Linked DNA regions of Marinobacterium aestuarii. The protein of the gene in region 2 interacts with the protein of the main gene of each other region in a pairwise test. Links are inferred from orthologs where the notes say so. Each region holds a gene or a part of one and is shown on either strand. Other genes may lie near its edges.

Evidence for each region. The genes of interacting proteins can lie anywhere in the genome.
Region 1: the proteins of rep (region 2) and dnaB interact in binary tests that used the Escherichia coli proteins (3 or more experiments, as listed by UniProt). The link is inferred for Marinobacterium aestuarii from one-to-one orthologs.

The regions. Positions count from the first base shown.
Region 1 is NZ_CP015839.1:1,071,176-1,078,141, reverse strand. The notes cover bases 2,459-5,349. They hold dnaB (replicative DNA helicase), read right to left. Parts: upstream 4,658-5,349; coding sequence 3,260-4,657; downstream 2,459-3,259. Other genes in these bases: rplI (50S ribosomal protein L9), read right to left, coding at 4,907-5,349; A8C75_RS04705 (acyl-CoA thioesterase), read left to right, coding at 2,764-3,195; A8C75_RS04710 (glycine zipper 2TM domain-containing protein), read left to right, coding at 2,459-2,607. Also shown: tsaA (tRNA (N6-threonylcarbamoyladenosine(37)-N6)-methyltransferase TrmO), read left to right, coding at 1-574; bioA (adenosylmethionine--8-amino-7-oxononanoate transaminase), read left to right, coding at 677-1,969; more of A8C75_RS04710, read left to right, coding at 2,074-2,458; more of rplI, read right to left, coding at 5,350-5,353; A8C75_RS04690 (hypothetical protein), read right to left, coding at 5,392-6,240; rpsR (30S ribosomal protein S18), read right to left, coding at 6,256-6,483; rpsF (30S ribosomal protein S6), read right to left, coding at 6,516-6,929. UniProt on the Escherichia coli protein: The main replicative DNA helicase, it participates in initiation and elongation during chromosome replication. Travels ahead of the DNA replisome, separating dsDNA into templates for DNA synthesis.
Region 2 is NZ_CP015839.1:129,039-136,030, reverse strand. Bases 1,611-4,527 are described here. They hold rep (DNA helicase Rep), read right to left. Parts: upstream 4,117-4,527; coding sequence 2,104-4,116; downstream 1,611-2,103. Other genes in these bases: A8C75_RS00590 (two-component system response regulator), read left to right, coding at 4,471-4,527; A8C75_RS00600 (class I SAM-dependent methyltransferase), read right to left, coding at 1,611-2,080. Also shown: A8C75_RS00615 (PhoX family protein), read right to left, coding at 1-289; A8C75_RS00610 (HAD family hydrolase), read left to right, coding at 438-1,121; A8C75_RS00605 (acyl-CoA thioesterase), read left to right, coding at 1,118-1,510; more of A8C75_RS00600, read right to left, coding at 1,520-1,610; more of A8C75_RS00590, read left to right, coding at 4,528-6,150; A8C75_RS00585 (YifB family Mg chelatase-like AAA ATPase), read right to left, coding at 6,157-6,992. UniProt on the Escherichia coli protein: Rep helicase is a single-stranded (ss)DNA-dependent ATPase involved in DNA replication; it can initiate unwinding at a nick in the DNA. It binds to ssDNA and acts in a progressive fashion along the DNA in the 3' to 5' direction.

The sequences.
Region 1 (6,966 bases), 940 kb from region 2 along the record:
GGTCCGCGGACTCGAAATGGCCAGTCATATCTGGCTGCTGTTCCTGTTCAGCGAATGCGTCGACAAGGGCTGGAGCCCAACGGTGCGCCCACCGCGTCTGGGGGGCAATCAGCGCATCGGCGTTTTCGCCACCCGCTCCCCCTTCAGGCCCAATCCCGTCGGTCTCTCTCCGGTACGGCTGGACGGCATCCGCTTTGAAGGCGATCGCGTGCTGCTCTATATCAGCGGTGCCGACCTGCTGGATCAGACCCCGGTGTTCGATATCAAGCCCTACCTGCCCTACTCGGACCGTATCGACAGCGCCACCTTCGAGCTGGCCGGGCGCATCGAGCTGCTGGATCTGCCGGTGCATTTCAGCGAGCAAGCGGAGCACTTCTGCAGTGATTACGAACGCCGCCGCCAAGAACCGCTGCGCCAGCAGATCGAAGACCTGCTGCGCTGCGACCCGCGCCCGGCCTATCAGAAAAAGCAGGCCGAGCGCATCTACGGCATTCGTCTGCATGATCTGAATGTCCGCTGGAGCATCGATCAGGACAAGATCCGGGTTCTGGAGATCCGGCCCCACGCCGACTGACGCTCAGCCACCACAGACAGAGCCGCAGGGCCAGATCGGTGCTTGCGCCCGGGTGCGTTGCTCGCTTTAATAGCGCTCATTATTTATCCACAGGGAGTTTTCATGCCCAGCCCAGAGATTACATCTGAACAGATAGCATTCGATCAGCAGCACATCTGGCATCCCTACTCGTCGATGATCAACCCGCCACCGGCCTACCCGGTGGTGGCCGCCAAAGGTGTGCGACTGGAGCTGGCCGATGGCCGCCAGCTGATCGACGGCATGGCGTCCTGGTGGTCGGTCATTCACGGCTATGGCCACCCGGAGCTTAATGCCGCGGCCCATGCCCAGATTGATCGCATGAGCCATGTCATGTTCGGCGGCATCACCCATGAGCCTGCCATCGAACTGGCCCGACGCCTGGTAGAGATGACCCCGGAGGGGCTCGACAAGGTATTTATCGCCGACTCAGGTTCGGTGGCGGTGGAAGTGGCGATCAAGATGGCGATTCAGTACTGGCACGCCAAGGGCCTGCCGGCCAAGCACCGCCTGCTGACCATTCGCAGCGGCTATCACGGCGACACCTTTGGTGCCATGTCGGTGTGTGACCCGGTCGGCGGCATGCATGAAATCTTTACCGGTGTACTGCCGCAGCAGTTCTTCGCCCCGCGCCCCGAAATCCCCTTCGGCGGCGACTGGGACGAGGCCGACATCAGCGCGCTGGAACGCCTGCTGGCCAAAGAGCACGCGCACATTGCCGCCCTGATCCTGGAACCCATAGTCCAGGGTGCCGGCGGCATGCGCTTCTATCATCCCGGGTACCTCAAGCGCGCCCGCGCACTCTGTGACGAGTACCAGGTGCTGCTGATTGCCGATGAAGTCGCCACCGGCTTTGGCCGCACCGGCAAGCTGTTTGCCTGCGAGCACGCCGGCATTACCCCCGACATTCTCTGCGTCGGCAAGGCCCTGACTGGCGGTTACATGACCCTGGCGGCCACCCTGACGCGCAGCGATATAGGCGAAACCATCTCCGCAGGCGGCGCCGGCTGCTTTATGCATGGCCCGACCTTTATGGCCAACCCCCTGGCCTGCGCCGTCGCGGCCACCAGCCTGCGACTGCTGCAGGAGGGAGACTGGGCCGGCAATGTCGCCCGTATCGAGCGCGGCCTCAAGACCGGTCTTGCCCCCGCCGCCGAACTGGCAGGCGTGGCCGAGGTGCGTTGTCTGGGCGCCATAGGTGTGGTGGAGATGAAAGCCCCGGTGAACACCGTGGCCATCCAGAAGGAGTTCGTCGCCGAGGGCATCTGGATCAGGCCCTTTGGCAAGCTGGTCTATGTGATGCCCCCGTATGTCATGAACAATGAGGACCTGGCAAGCCTGACCAGCGCCATGGTGCGGGTACTGTCCCGCGCCTGACCCGGCCGTTCAACTCAGGTACAGGCACTTTGGACTATGCTGTGTAGTCAAAGATATTCAGACCGCAGAGGTAGCCCGACAACCTTTGCCCGGGAGATACAAAGATGAACAAATCGATGCTCGTAGGTACAGTGCTCGGCGCCGTCCTCGTCACCGCCGGTGGCGGCTTCGCCGGATATCAGATGATGAACTCGGCTCCCGCCGAAGCCGAGGTGCTCAAGGTCACTGAAGCCTACAAGACCACCAAGGTGCCACGGGAAGTCTGCGAAGACCGCGTTGTCACCCGCCAGGCACCGGTGAAGGATGAAAACCGCGTTGCTGGCTCCGTCGTCGGTGCCGTCGTCGGCGGTCTGCTGGGCAAGCAGGTTGGCGGTGGTAACGGCAAGAAGCTGGCGACCATCGCTGGCGTCGCCGCCGGGGGTTATGCCGGCAATCAGGTACAGAAGAACCTGCAGGAAAAAGACACCTACAGCACCACCGAACGGGTCTGCAACACCGTAACCGACAGCCGCAAGGACCTGATTGGCTACGATGTCGAATACCGCATCGGCGAACAGGTGGCCTCGGTGCGCATGGATCACAACCCCGGCAACAGCATCCCGCTCAAGGATGGCCAGCTGGTGCTGAACGCCCAGTAAGACCACAGCATATCGCGTACACAGGGGCCCTTCGTCGGCCCCTTTTCTGTGTTTGGCGACAGGCTGCGGCGCTCGCCTGCAGCTTGCACCTCAGGCTCGACCCAAGCGCCTGTTTTCATTATGCTTTAATGACATGGGTCTGCAGCGGAAACAGCAATGCCACGTATCAAGATTGAGATGCCAGAGCACTTTACCTTTACCACCGAAATGCCGGTACGCATCAGCGATATCAATTACGGCGGACACCTGAGCAACGACTCCATCGTTTCCCTGATTCACGAAGCCCGGGTGCGCTTTCTGGCACAGTACAACTATGGTGAACTGAACGTCGAGGGGGTGGGCATGATCATGACCGACTCGGCGGTGATCTATAAGGCAGAGGGCTTTCACGGTGACGTGCTGCAGATCGATGTCTGCATCAGCGACTTCAACAAGTACGGCTGTGATTTCTATTATCTGCTGAGCAACAAGCAAACCGCGGTGGAGGTGGCCCACGCCAAAACCGGTATGGTGTTTTTCGACTACGAAGAACGCAAGGTCACGGCCGTGCCGCAGAAATTCCGCGACCGCATGCAGAAAACCACCTGACCCCAGATACGGAAACAGCCCTGGTCAGGGCTGTTAACAGAGGCAGACGCTTTAACAACCGGCATCAGCCGCCGTCAAAGCCGCCGTATTCTTCGTAGTGCTGCGGCGCCAGATTCTCGAAGCGGGTGTACTTGCCGATAAAGGCCAGTCGCGCGGTGCCGATGGGACCGTTTCGCTGCTTGCCGATAATGATTTCGGCGATCCCCTTCTGCTCGCTGTCCTCGTTGTAGACCTCATCACGGTAGATAAACATGATGACGTCGGCATCCTGCTCGATGGCGCCGGATTCACGCAGGTCGGAGTTCACCGGGCGCTTGTTGGGGCGCTGCTCCAGCGCTCGGTTAAGCTGCGACAGCGCCACCACCGGGCACTCCATTTCCTTGGCCAGGGACTTGAGGGAACGGGATATCTCGGAGATTTCTGCCGTGCGGCTTTCCATCTTGGTGCCCTTGATCTGCATCAGCTGCAGATAGTCGATCATGATCAGGGCCAGATCGCCGTGTTCGCGCTTGATACGCCGCGCCCGGGAACGCATTTCATTGGGGCTTATACCGGCCGTGTCGTCGATATAGAGCGGCTTGTCCCGCAGCATATTGACCGCCGTGGTGAGACGCGGCCAGTCTTCCTCTTCCAGCTGACCGGTACGCACCTTGGTCTGGTTAATGCGACCAAGGGATGACAGCATACGTGTCACCAGCTGGTCGGCGGGCATTTCCAGGCTGAACACCAGCACCGGACGGCCACTGAGCATCAGGGCATTTTCCACCAGGTTCATGGCGAAGGTGGTTTTACCCATGGACGGACGCGCCGCAATGATAATCAGATCCGATGGTTGCAGACCCGTGGTGCTCTCGTCCAGATCATCAAAGCCGGTGGACACCCCGGTCATGGCCTCGGCATTGTTGAACAGCATGTCGATGCGCTCAACGGCCTTTTTCAGCAGCGGATTAACCGGCTCAGGGCCACCCTGGTTCGGCCGGCTCTCGGCGATCTGAAAGATCTTGCGCTCGGCATCGTTGAGCAGATCCTCCGGCAGCATCCCCTCGGGATTGAAGGCACTGTCGGAAATTTCCTGGGACACCGAGATCATCTGGCGCAGCAGGGCGCGGTCACGCACGATCTCGGAATAGGCGCGAATGTTCGAGGCACTAGGCGTGTTGCGCGCCAGCGTCACCAGATACTCCAGCCCGCCACCGGCTTCAAGTTCACCGACCCGGTCGAGCTCTTCCTGCACCGTCACCACATCGACCGGCTGACTGGCATTGATCAGCCTGTCCATGGAGCGGAAAATCAGACGATGATCCCGACGGTAGAACAGATCTTCGGTCAGTATCTCGGACACGGTATCCCAGGTGCTGTTGTCCAGCATCAGCCCGCCGAGTACCGACTGCTCCGCCTCTATGGAGTGCGGTGGCAGCTTGATACTGGCCAGATCATCATCATGCAGTTCTGAAAAGTCCATCGTATAACCTACAAGCCGAAAACAGGGGTCTATCTATCGCTGAGCCGTGCCTCTATACCCACTCCTGGTGCCAGGCATCACCAATGCGCCGCTCCTGCGCATGAGCGCCAGGGAAGGCGTGAATGCCGTTTTTGCAGGAGCAAAAAACGCCCCATGCGCCCGCGGCATACCGTACATCCTGTACATAAAAAAAGGCACTGCGCAGTATTCTACGCAGTGCCTTTTCAGCAAACAAATTGTCAGACGAAATTATTCGCCAACAACGTTCAGCTTGATTGTCGCATTCACTTCAGCGTGCAGCTGCAAGTTGATTTCGAACTCGCCAGTCGTGCGGATAGCACCTTCTGGCAGACGAACTTCACTTTTCTGAACAACAACACCGGAGCCGGAGATCGCATCAGCGATATCGCGAGTACCGATAGAACCGAACAGCTTGCCTTCGTCGCCAGCTTTGGCAACAACAGACAGTTCCAGTTCGTTCAGCTGCGCTGCACGCGCCTGAGCGTCGCTCAGCTTGGCGGCAGCAGAAGCTTCCAGTTCCGCACGACGTTCTTCGAACTTCGCGACGTTGTTTTCAGTGGCAGATACAGCCTTGCCCTGAGGAACCAGGTAGTTACGACCGAAACCGGCTTTAACGTTAACCTTGTCACCCAGGTTACCCAGCTTGCTAACTTTTTCGAGCAGAATAACTTCCATCTCGTAAACCTCTTTGTTCTGCAAATGTCATTGCAGTACTAAGTCTTGGCCGGTATGCGTCGACGGATATCGACCAGGCTGTCTATCACAGCCAGCAACACCAGCATCGTAATCAGGTAAGGACCCAGCACCACGACCGCCATGTAAAACATGAACAGCCAGGTACCCCCTACTTTCCGTTTGGCCACGCTGCCGTGAACCAGTGCCAGACCGGCAAATACCAGCGGCAAAACCAGTAATGGCAACCAGTGCACCATTACGAGACCGAACTGTGGCCCCAGGACCAGCACCGCCATGACAGCCAGTGTCAGTGACGGGCTCAGTCTGAGCCGGTGAAATTCCTCGCGGAAGCCACCGGGGTTGTACAGTACCGACTGCCACCAGCGTGCCAGCACTAGACTGGCCAGCATCATTGCTGCATGGGAGGCACTAAGGCCACCGGCAAGCAACTGATACCAGCCATCGGCACCGAGCTCGGCGCCTGGCACTGTCGCCTGCGACTGTGCCAGCAGTTCCTGCACAACCTCGACCAACTGCCCCAGAACCTCGCGCAGCATCTGCTCAAGAGCAATGCCGGCGATTACACCCACGGGTATCAGAACCGCAAGGGTGCTGCCCCAGGACACCGTCCGTCTGAGTATCACTGCAAGTACGTAAGTACCCAGGATAACCAGAGCGGGGGTCGGATCTCCGATCAGCCCCCAGGCTCCGGCCGGAAGCAAGCTCCAGGCCAGGAGTCCGGCACCCTCGCTGGTCCCTCTTCTGAGGGTGACCAGGCCGACGGCCGCTGCGCTGATCCAGTACATCATCGGCAGCATGGTGGCGATAAACACCACCAGTATCGCCTGCGAGCGGCCGCGCATTATCAGCTCAGCCAGCTTGCGCATGACGACTAACCCGGCTTACAGGTGGCTATCGGTGTACGGCAGCAGAGCGACAAAGCGCGCACGCTTGATCGCAGTCGCCAGCTGACGCTGGTAGCGCGCCTTGGTGCCGGTGATGCGGCTGGGTACGATCTTGCCTGTTTCGGTGATGTAACCTTTCAGGACTTCCAGATCTTTGTAATCGATCTCTTTAACACCTTCCGCCGTGAAACGGCAGAACTTGCGGCGACGGAAAAAACGAGCCATGGGATTTCTCCTCAATCAAATAAAAGGTGGGGTTACTCGGCAGCAGCTTCTTCAGTCGCTTCAGCCGGTTTCTCTTCCTGCCTTTCTGGCCGGGAATCTTCACGACGTGGCTTGCGCTCTTCGCGGGATTCAGCAGCTTTGATCGGAGAAACTTCAGTGATCGCTTCTTTACGACGGATGAACATGTTACGCAGAACGGCATCGTTGTAGCGGAACATGTTTTCCAGCTCGTCCAGAACTTCCTGGCTGCATTCTACGTTCATCAGAATGTAGTGTGCTTTGTGAGCATTGTTGATTGGGTAAGCCAGCTGACGGCGACCCCAGTCTTCCATGCGGTGGATCTTGCCGTCAGCACCTTCGATAACGCCGGTGTAACGCTCAACCATCGCAGGAACCTGCTCGCTCTGGTTCGGGTGAACCAGAAATACGATTTCATAATGACGCATTGGAACTCCTTTCGGTTTTACAGCCTTCGACGAGCTC
Region 2 (6,992 bases):
CCGGATCACCCCAGGACATGAGAATCGAGGAGCGGTAACCGGCGGGCAGTACTATGGCGTCGTCGGTGGACGCCTTGATCGCCTTGAAGCCCATCAGGCGGGACGGCTCCATGGCGGCGGCAACCGCCTGAGCCATGGGCGACAGGCTGAAAAATCCGAGCATGCCGGCGGCCATGCCACCCTTGAGCAGGCTGCGACGGCTCAGGGCCTTGTCGACCAGAGCATCAAAACCGGTGCCTTCCAGACCATCGGTATCCTGGGCATTAACATCAGACTGTGTTGGTTTCATGGAACTTCCTCCTGCAAGAATGGCGTGCATGCTAGTCAGTAAAGATGACCATCCCATGACAGCCTGCCGGCACATCCGCCGCCTGAGCGCACAAGCGGGAATATGCTAAAGTGCCCATCAACCAATAGCAGGGACAGGAAGCATCTGGATGGCACTGCACGCAATTCTGTTTGATCACGACGGCACTCTGGTGGATTCCGAGGCGGTCAACCTGCAACTCTGGCGCCAGGCGCTTGAGCCCTGGGGGCTGACGATTAGCGACGAGCTCTACTGGAGTCGCATGCTGGGCGTGCCTATCCGGCAAAACGCCGCCGATATTCTGGCGCTGCACAAGCCCGATGCCAGCCTAGAACAACTGATGACCGCCAAGCTCGCCGCCAACGCAGCTTATCTCGCCCACAACTACTTTCCCCAGATGCCGGGCGCCGATACGGTGGTGCGCGAGCTGGCAGCCAAGCTGCGTCTCGGGCTGGTCAGCGGCTCGCAGCGCAACTGCGTGCAGGCATCGCTGCGCGGCCACGTCTGGGAGCCGCTGTTCGAGCATGTGGTCACCGGTGATGATGTTCCTCGCAACAAGCCGGCGCCGGATGGCTATCTGCGGGCACTGTCACTGATGCAACTCGAGGCCGCTAACTGCATCGCAGTGGAAGACACCGCAGTGGGCGTCACCGCCGCCCATGCCGCAGGCCTGCCTGTGGTTGCCATTCGCAGCCCAGAGGCCATCAGCCACGACTTCTCATCCGCCACCGTTATCGTCGACAGTCTGGTCGAGGCCCACGCCTGGATCAATCAGCAGCTAACCGACTCTTCAACGACACAGGAAACCCCATGACACAGCCATTTCGGCTTGAATTCCAGGTGCGGGACTATGAACTGGATATGCAGGGCATCGTTAATAACGGCGTCTATTTCAACTACCTGGAACACGCCCGCCACGAGTACCTGCAGGCAAAAGGGGTGGACTTCGCCGCCCTGACCCGCGACGGCATTCATCTGGTAGTGATTCGCAGCGAACTGGATTACAAGGCGCCCCTGAAAAGTGGCGACCGTTTTGTGGTCGAGGTCACGACCGAGCGCCTGGGCAAGGTCCGTTTCGGCTTTCGCCAGCGGGTCATTCGTCTGGCCGACGACAAGGTCATGCTCGAAGGTCTGGTGACAGGCACGGCACTGAACGAACGCGGCCGGCCCTATATCTCGCCGGCGATCGAATCCCTGTTCTAGCAGCCAGGGTCAGCGGCGGCGAAACAGATAATCGTCGAAGCAGTCGTCGTCGCGCGTCACACTCACACAGCTCAGCAGCTCAAGGGCAGGATCAATTGCCTTGAGTTCGCCGGGCGCTACACAGAAGCGGGCAGGGAAGCCGTGCCGCTCATTCTGCTGCAGGTTGAAGGTGCTGAATGCCAGCAGGCCGCCGGGCACCAGGGCACTAGCCAGTTGCGGCCAGAGCGCAGCTTCGGGCTTGTAGCGACACACCAGGATGTTATCGAAAGGCCCGAGGCCCTGCAGGCAGTCCGGCTGAGCCAAATCACGGCAGTGAGTCTGGATTGCCAGCTGTTCGGCACTGGCAAAGTCCAACAGGCGAGCCAAACCAACCCCGGCGATATCCACCGCCGTTACCGCAAAGCCCAGCCGCGCCAGCGCAAGGCTGGCAGCACCGTCGCCGGCGGCCAGGTCCAGCACCGAACCCGGCAGCAGCCCGGGCGCCGTCTGGGTCACAAAGGCAGGGGTTGCGGGAGCTACCTGCGAGCGGGCCTCGTAGCGACGATTCCATTTTTCCCGTGCGGCATTCATCTGCAAATCCTTGAAAAAACGAACTAAAAGCTGTCGAGCAGGCTTTTGAGGCTGTTCAGCGTGGCCTTGCCCCGCGCCTTGTTCTGGTCCTGATTGCGCTCCAGCCCCTCGATCACCAGGTCTTCCTGGGGCACTTCATCGATAAAGCGGCTCGGCAGGCAGTCCACCATCTCACCGTACTGCTTGCGCTGGCGCGCCAGGGTCATGGTGAGGGTTTCCCGCGCCCGGGTGATGCCCACGTAGGCCAGCCGGCGCTCTTCCTCGATGGTGCCGGTTTCGATGCTGTTGCGGTGCGGCAGCAACTCTTCTTCCATGCCCATCATGAAGACATGGGGAAACTCCAGTCCCTTGGACGCATGCAGCGTCATAAGCTGCACCCGGTCGGAGTCATCCTCTTCTTCCTGCCGATCCAGCAAGTCGAGCAGGATCAGGCGGGTAATGGTTTCCTCGATACCGGCATCGGGGTCGTCTTCACGCAGCCTGTCCAGGGTGGAACGGATGGAGTCGAGCAGAAACCAGACGTTCTGTACCCGCTTGTCCGCCGCCGCTTCACTGGCAGTGTTCTGCCGTATCCAGCCTTCGTAGTCGATATCCCGCACCATTTCGCGAATGGCATCCACCGGATCGACTGCCTGGCACTGGCGATAGATGCGCTGCATCCAGTCGCGGAAACGGCGCAGACGATCGATGGCCTGGGCCGGCAGCATCTGCTCGAGCCCCATTTCGTCACAGGCCGCAAACATGCTCACCTGACGTTCGGAAGCGTAGGTACCGAGCTTTTGCAGCGTACTGGGGCCTATCTCGCGCTTGGGCGTATTGATGATGCGCAGGAAAGCGTTGTCATCATCCGGGTTGATCAGCACCTTGAGGTAGGCCATCACATCCTTGATCTCGGCACGGGAGAAAAAGGAGGTACCGCCACTGAGCTTGTAAGGCACCTGGTAGGCCTGCAGCTTGACTTCCAGCAGACGGGCCTGGAAGTTGCCGCGATAAAGAATGGCGAAATCCTTGAAGGGCACGGCCTTGCGCAGGTGCCGATCGAGGATTTCGGTGGCGATGCGCTCGCACTCGGTTTCTTCGTTGCGGTTATAGATCACCCGGATCGGCTCGCCATAGCCCATGTCGCTCCACAGCGTCTTTTCGAACACGTGGGGGTTGTTGGCGATCAGGGTATTGGCAGCCTTCAGTATCAAGCGCGTCGAACGGTAGTTCTGCTCCAGCTTGACCACTTTCAGACTCGGGAAGTCTTCATTGAGCTGAATCAGGTTCTCGGGCCGCGCGCCGCGCCAGGCGTAGATCGACTGATCGTCGTCACCCACCACCGTCAGGGCGCCGCGATGCCCCACCAGCTGGCGCACCAGCCGGTACTGCGACAGGTTGGTGTCCTGATACTCGTCCACCAGCAGATAGCGGATACGCCCCTGCCAGCGCTGCAGCACCTCGGGATTGTTCTGGAACAGCCGCACCGGAATCAGGATCAGGTCATCGAAATCCACCGCGTTATAGGCGCGCAGATGGATCTCGTAGGCGTCATAGGCACGGGCCGCCAGCAGCTCGTCCGGGCCCTGGGCCTCGGCCAGCGCCTGGCTGGGCTCCAGCATGTCGTTTTTCCAGTTCGAGATCTGGTTGCGTACGGTGTCGACCTGGTCGGCATCCTCGTCCTGCTGCAGCATCAGATCGCGCAGCAACGCCTTGCTGTCCTGGTCATCGAACAGCGAAAAAGCAGGCTTCAATCCCAGGATACGGTGTTCCCGGCGAATGATATTGAGACCCAGGTTGTGGAAGGTGGACACTGTCAGGCCACGGGCTTCCTTGCCTTTCACTAGCTGACTGACCCGCTCCTTCATCTCGCGGGAGGCCTTGTTGGTGAAGGTTACGGCGGCGATATGGCGCCCTTCAACACCGCATTTCTGGATCAGATAGGCGATCTTGCGCGTGATAACGCTGGTCTTGCCGGAGCCTGCGCCGGCCAAAACCAGCAGCGGGCCACCCACATACTCCACCGCTTCTTTCTGTCTGGGATTGAGCTTGCTCATGAGTCAATAGTCAAAAAAGTGCTAAAGCCGTCGGAAACACGGCCGCTAACGGTCAATATCGGAAGGGGAAACCAGAACAGAGTAGGTTCTGGAGACATTCAAGGATTGACTGAAATGACAGCAACAAATGCCTGATTAAACGGGCTTTCGCTGTCATTTGTAGTGTTGGCGACTCGTGCTAAGTGTATCCTGCAAGCGCGCAGGACGGCGTATTATGCCACGAACAGGGCCACACAAGCACAAAGGATCCCTCACCAACCGCCGGCGGCAGTCCAACGCACGCACCTGTGTATTGCTGTCCATTTGTGGGGTATTAACCTGATGCAGTCTGCCCAGCGACAAAGCAGCGAGTCAGTGATCAAACTGCTGATCGTCGCAGATGACCTCCAGACATCGGACAAAATCAGCACTCTGCTCAACACTGAACATGTATACGACATACAACAATGTGCCGATGTGTCCCAGGCACTTATTCTGATCGGCTGCGAGAAGGTCGACCTGCTGTTTCTCTGCCTGCCGGCAAACTACTTGCTCGACAATGCCACCCTGCTGACGCTCCAGCGTTGCAACAGCAGCATTCCCATCATAGTGCTGGACGACGACATCAATGACCTGACCGGGCGCAAGCTGCTGAATCAGGCCGTGGCCGACTACCTGCCACTGCGGACACTGGCCGCCGACACTCTGCAGCGCGCCATTCGCTATGTGCTGGGCAGCCAGCGCCAGCACGCCCAGATCGATTACCTGCGCCATGCTGACCCGCTCACCTCCATTGGTAACCGACAGTTTTTCTACCGCCAGCTGCTCGAAGCCCTGGCGCGCATCGACAGCCACCAGCACGGTGTGGCGCTGATCACGGTGGATCTCGATGGTTTTCGCAAGTTCAACAACAGCATTGGCCATTCCGCCGGCGACGATGTGGTGCGCCAGCTGAGCCAGCGACTGCAAACCTGCCTGCAGGACGAACAGCTGTGCCGTATTGGTGGCGACGAGTTCGCCATTATTCTGGAAGCCGAGCCGGACACCGACCTGCGCGCCAGCACCCTTGGGCTCATTACCCGACTGATGCAGCATGTCAGCCACCCCTACCAGTGCTCTGAACGGGAAATCATGCTGCCCAGCAGTATAGGCGTTGCCTTTGCACCGGAGCACAGCCGGGAGCTGGACTCGCTTATTCGCCAGGCCTCCCAGGCACGGCTGCGGGCCAAGCAGCTGCACGGCTGCAGCTACGCCATATTCGAAGCCGACAAGGATACCGACCCCGCCACCCAGATTACGCTGGAACCGGAGCTGTGGAGCGGCCTGCGCCAGGAACAGTTCGTGCTTTACTACCAGCCGCGCATCGATCTGCGCACCGGCAAGATCATAGGCGCCGAAGCCCTGATGCGCTGGAACCATCCCGAACGCGGGCTGGTACAGCCGGATGAATTCATCCCCATCGCCGAGAAAACCGGCCTTATAGTCCCCATGGGTTACTGGGCGATTCACCAGGCCGGCCAGGACATGCTCAAATTCAAGGAAGCGGGTTTTCGCTACGGCAGCATTGGCGTCAACCTGTCATTTCGACAGTTCAAGGATGATTTCCTCGCCAAGACGATCCGCCGCATTATCGACAAGAACCAGATAGACCCGCACCGGCTGGAGTTCGAACTCACCGAAACCGCACTCTTCTCCGACGAGGCCCATGTACAGAGCTGCCTGAAAGAACTCAGTGCCCTGGGCATTGATTTCTCGCTGGACGACTTCGGCACCGGCTACTCGTCTTTTTCGCTGCTGCAGAAACTGCCGATCAGCACCCTCAAGATCGACAAGTCCTTCGTCGCCGGTGTGAATCAGAACAAGGATGATGAAGAGATTGTGCGCGCCATCATTAATCTGGCGCACAACCTGCAGAAAAAGGTCATCGCCGAAGGCGTCGAAAACAAGGCCCAGCTGGAGTTTTTGATCCGTCACGACTGTGATCAGGTGCAGGGGTATTTCTTCAGCCCACCCGTACCGATCGAAGACTTTATGCGTATGCTGCGCGGGAACTGACAAGGCTCAACGCGCCCCTGAACCGCCCTGGCGCAGCAATCCCTGGCGAAAGCTCAGCGCTTCCAGCAACTGTGCTTCACCGACCCGTTCCTCTGCAGCCAGATCCGCCAGGGTGCGCGCCACCCGCAAAATGCGGTGACAGGCACGAGCCGAAAGCCCCAGCTTGGTTGCGGCATTCACCAGCAAGTCCCGCTGCGGCGGTGCCAGGCCACAAACCTGATCCAGTTCAGCCGCACCCAGATCCCGATTGGGCCGTCCCTGGCGCGCCTGCTGCAGGCTCATGGCAGCGGCCACGCGCTGGGCCACCACGCCACTGGCTTCACCCCGCCCGCTCGCCGGGTCCAGCAGCTGGGCCGGGTCCAGCGCCTTCACATTCAGCTGCATATCGAAGCGATCCAGCAGTGGGCCCGAGATGCGCCCCTGATAGCGCTGAATCTGATCCGGCGTACAGCGACAGCGGCCCGACGGATCACCGAAATAGCCACAGGGGCAGGGATTCATCGCGGCCAGCAATTGAAATCGAGCTGGGAAAAGCATCTGACTGGCGGCGCGGGAGATCAGAATTTCACCGGTTTCCAGTGGCTCGCGCAGTACATCCAGCACAGCGCGGGGAAACTCCGGCAGCTCATCCAGAAACAGTACGCCCTGGTGCGCCAGGGAAATTTCACCGGGCCTTGGCTGACTGCCGCCGCCCACCAGCGCCACCGCGGAGGCCGTATGGTGCGGATTGCGAAAGGGCCGGCTGCCGTGACCCACTGTATCAATGGCACAGCCCGCCACCGAATACACCGCCGCCACTTCGAGCCGTTCCTGCTCCCCCAATACTGGCAACAGCCCCGGCA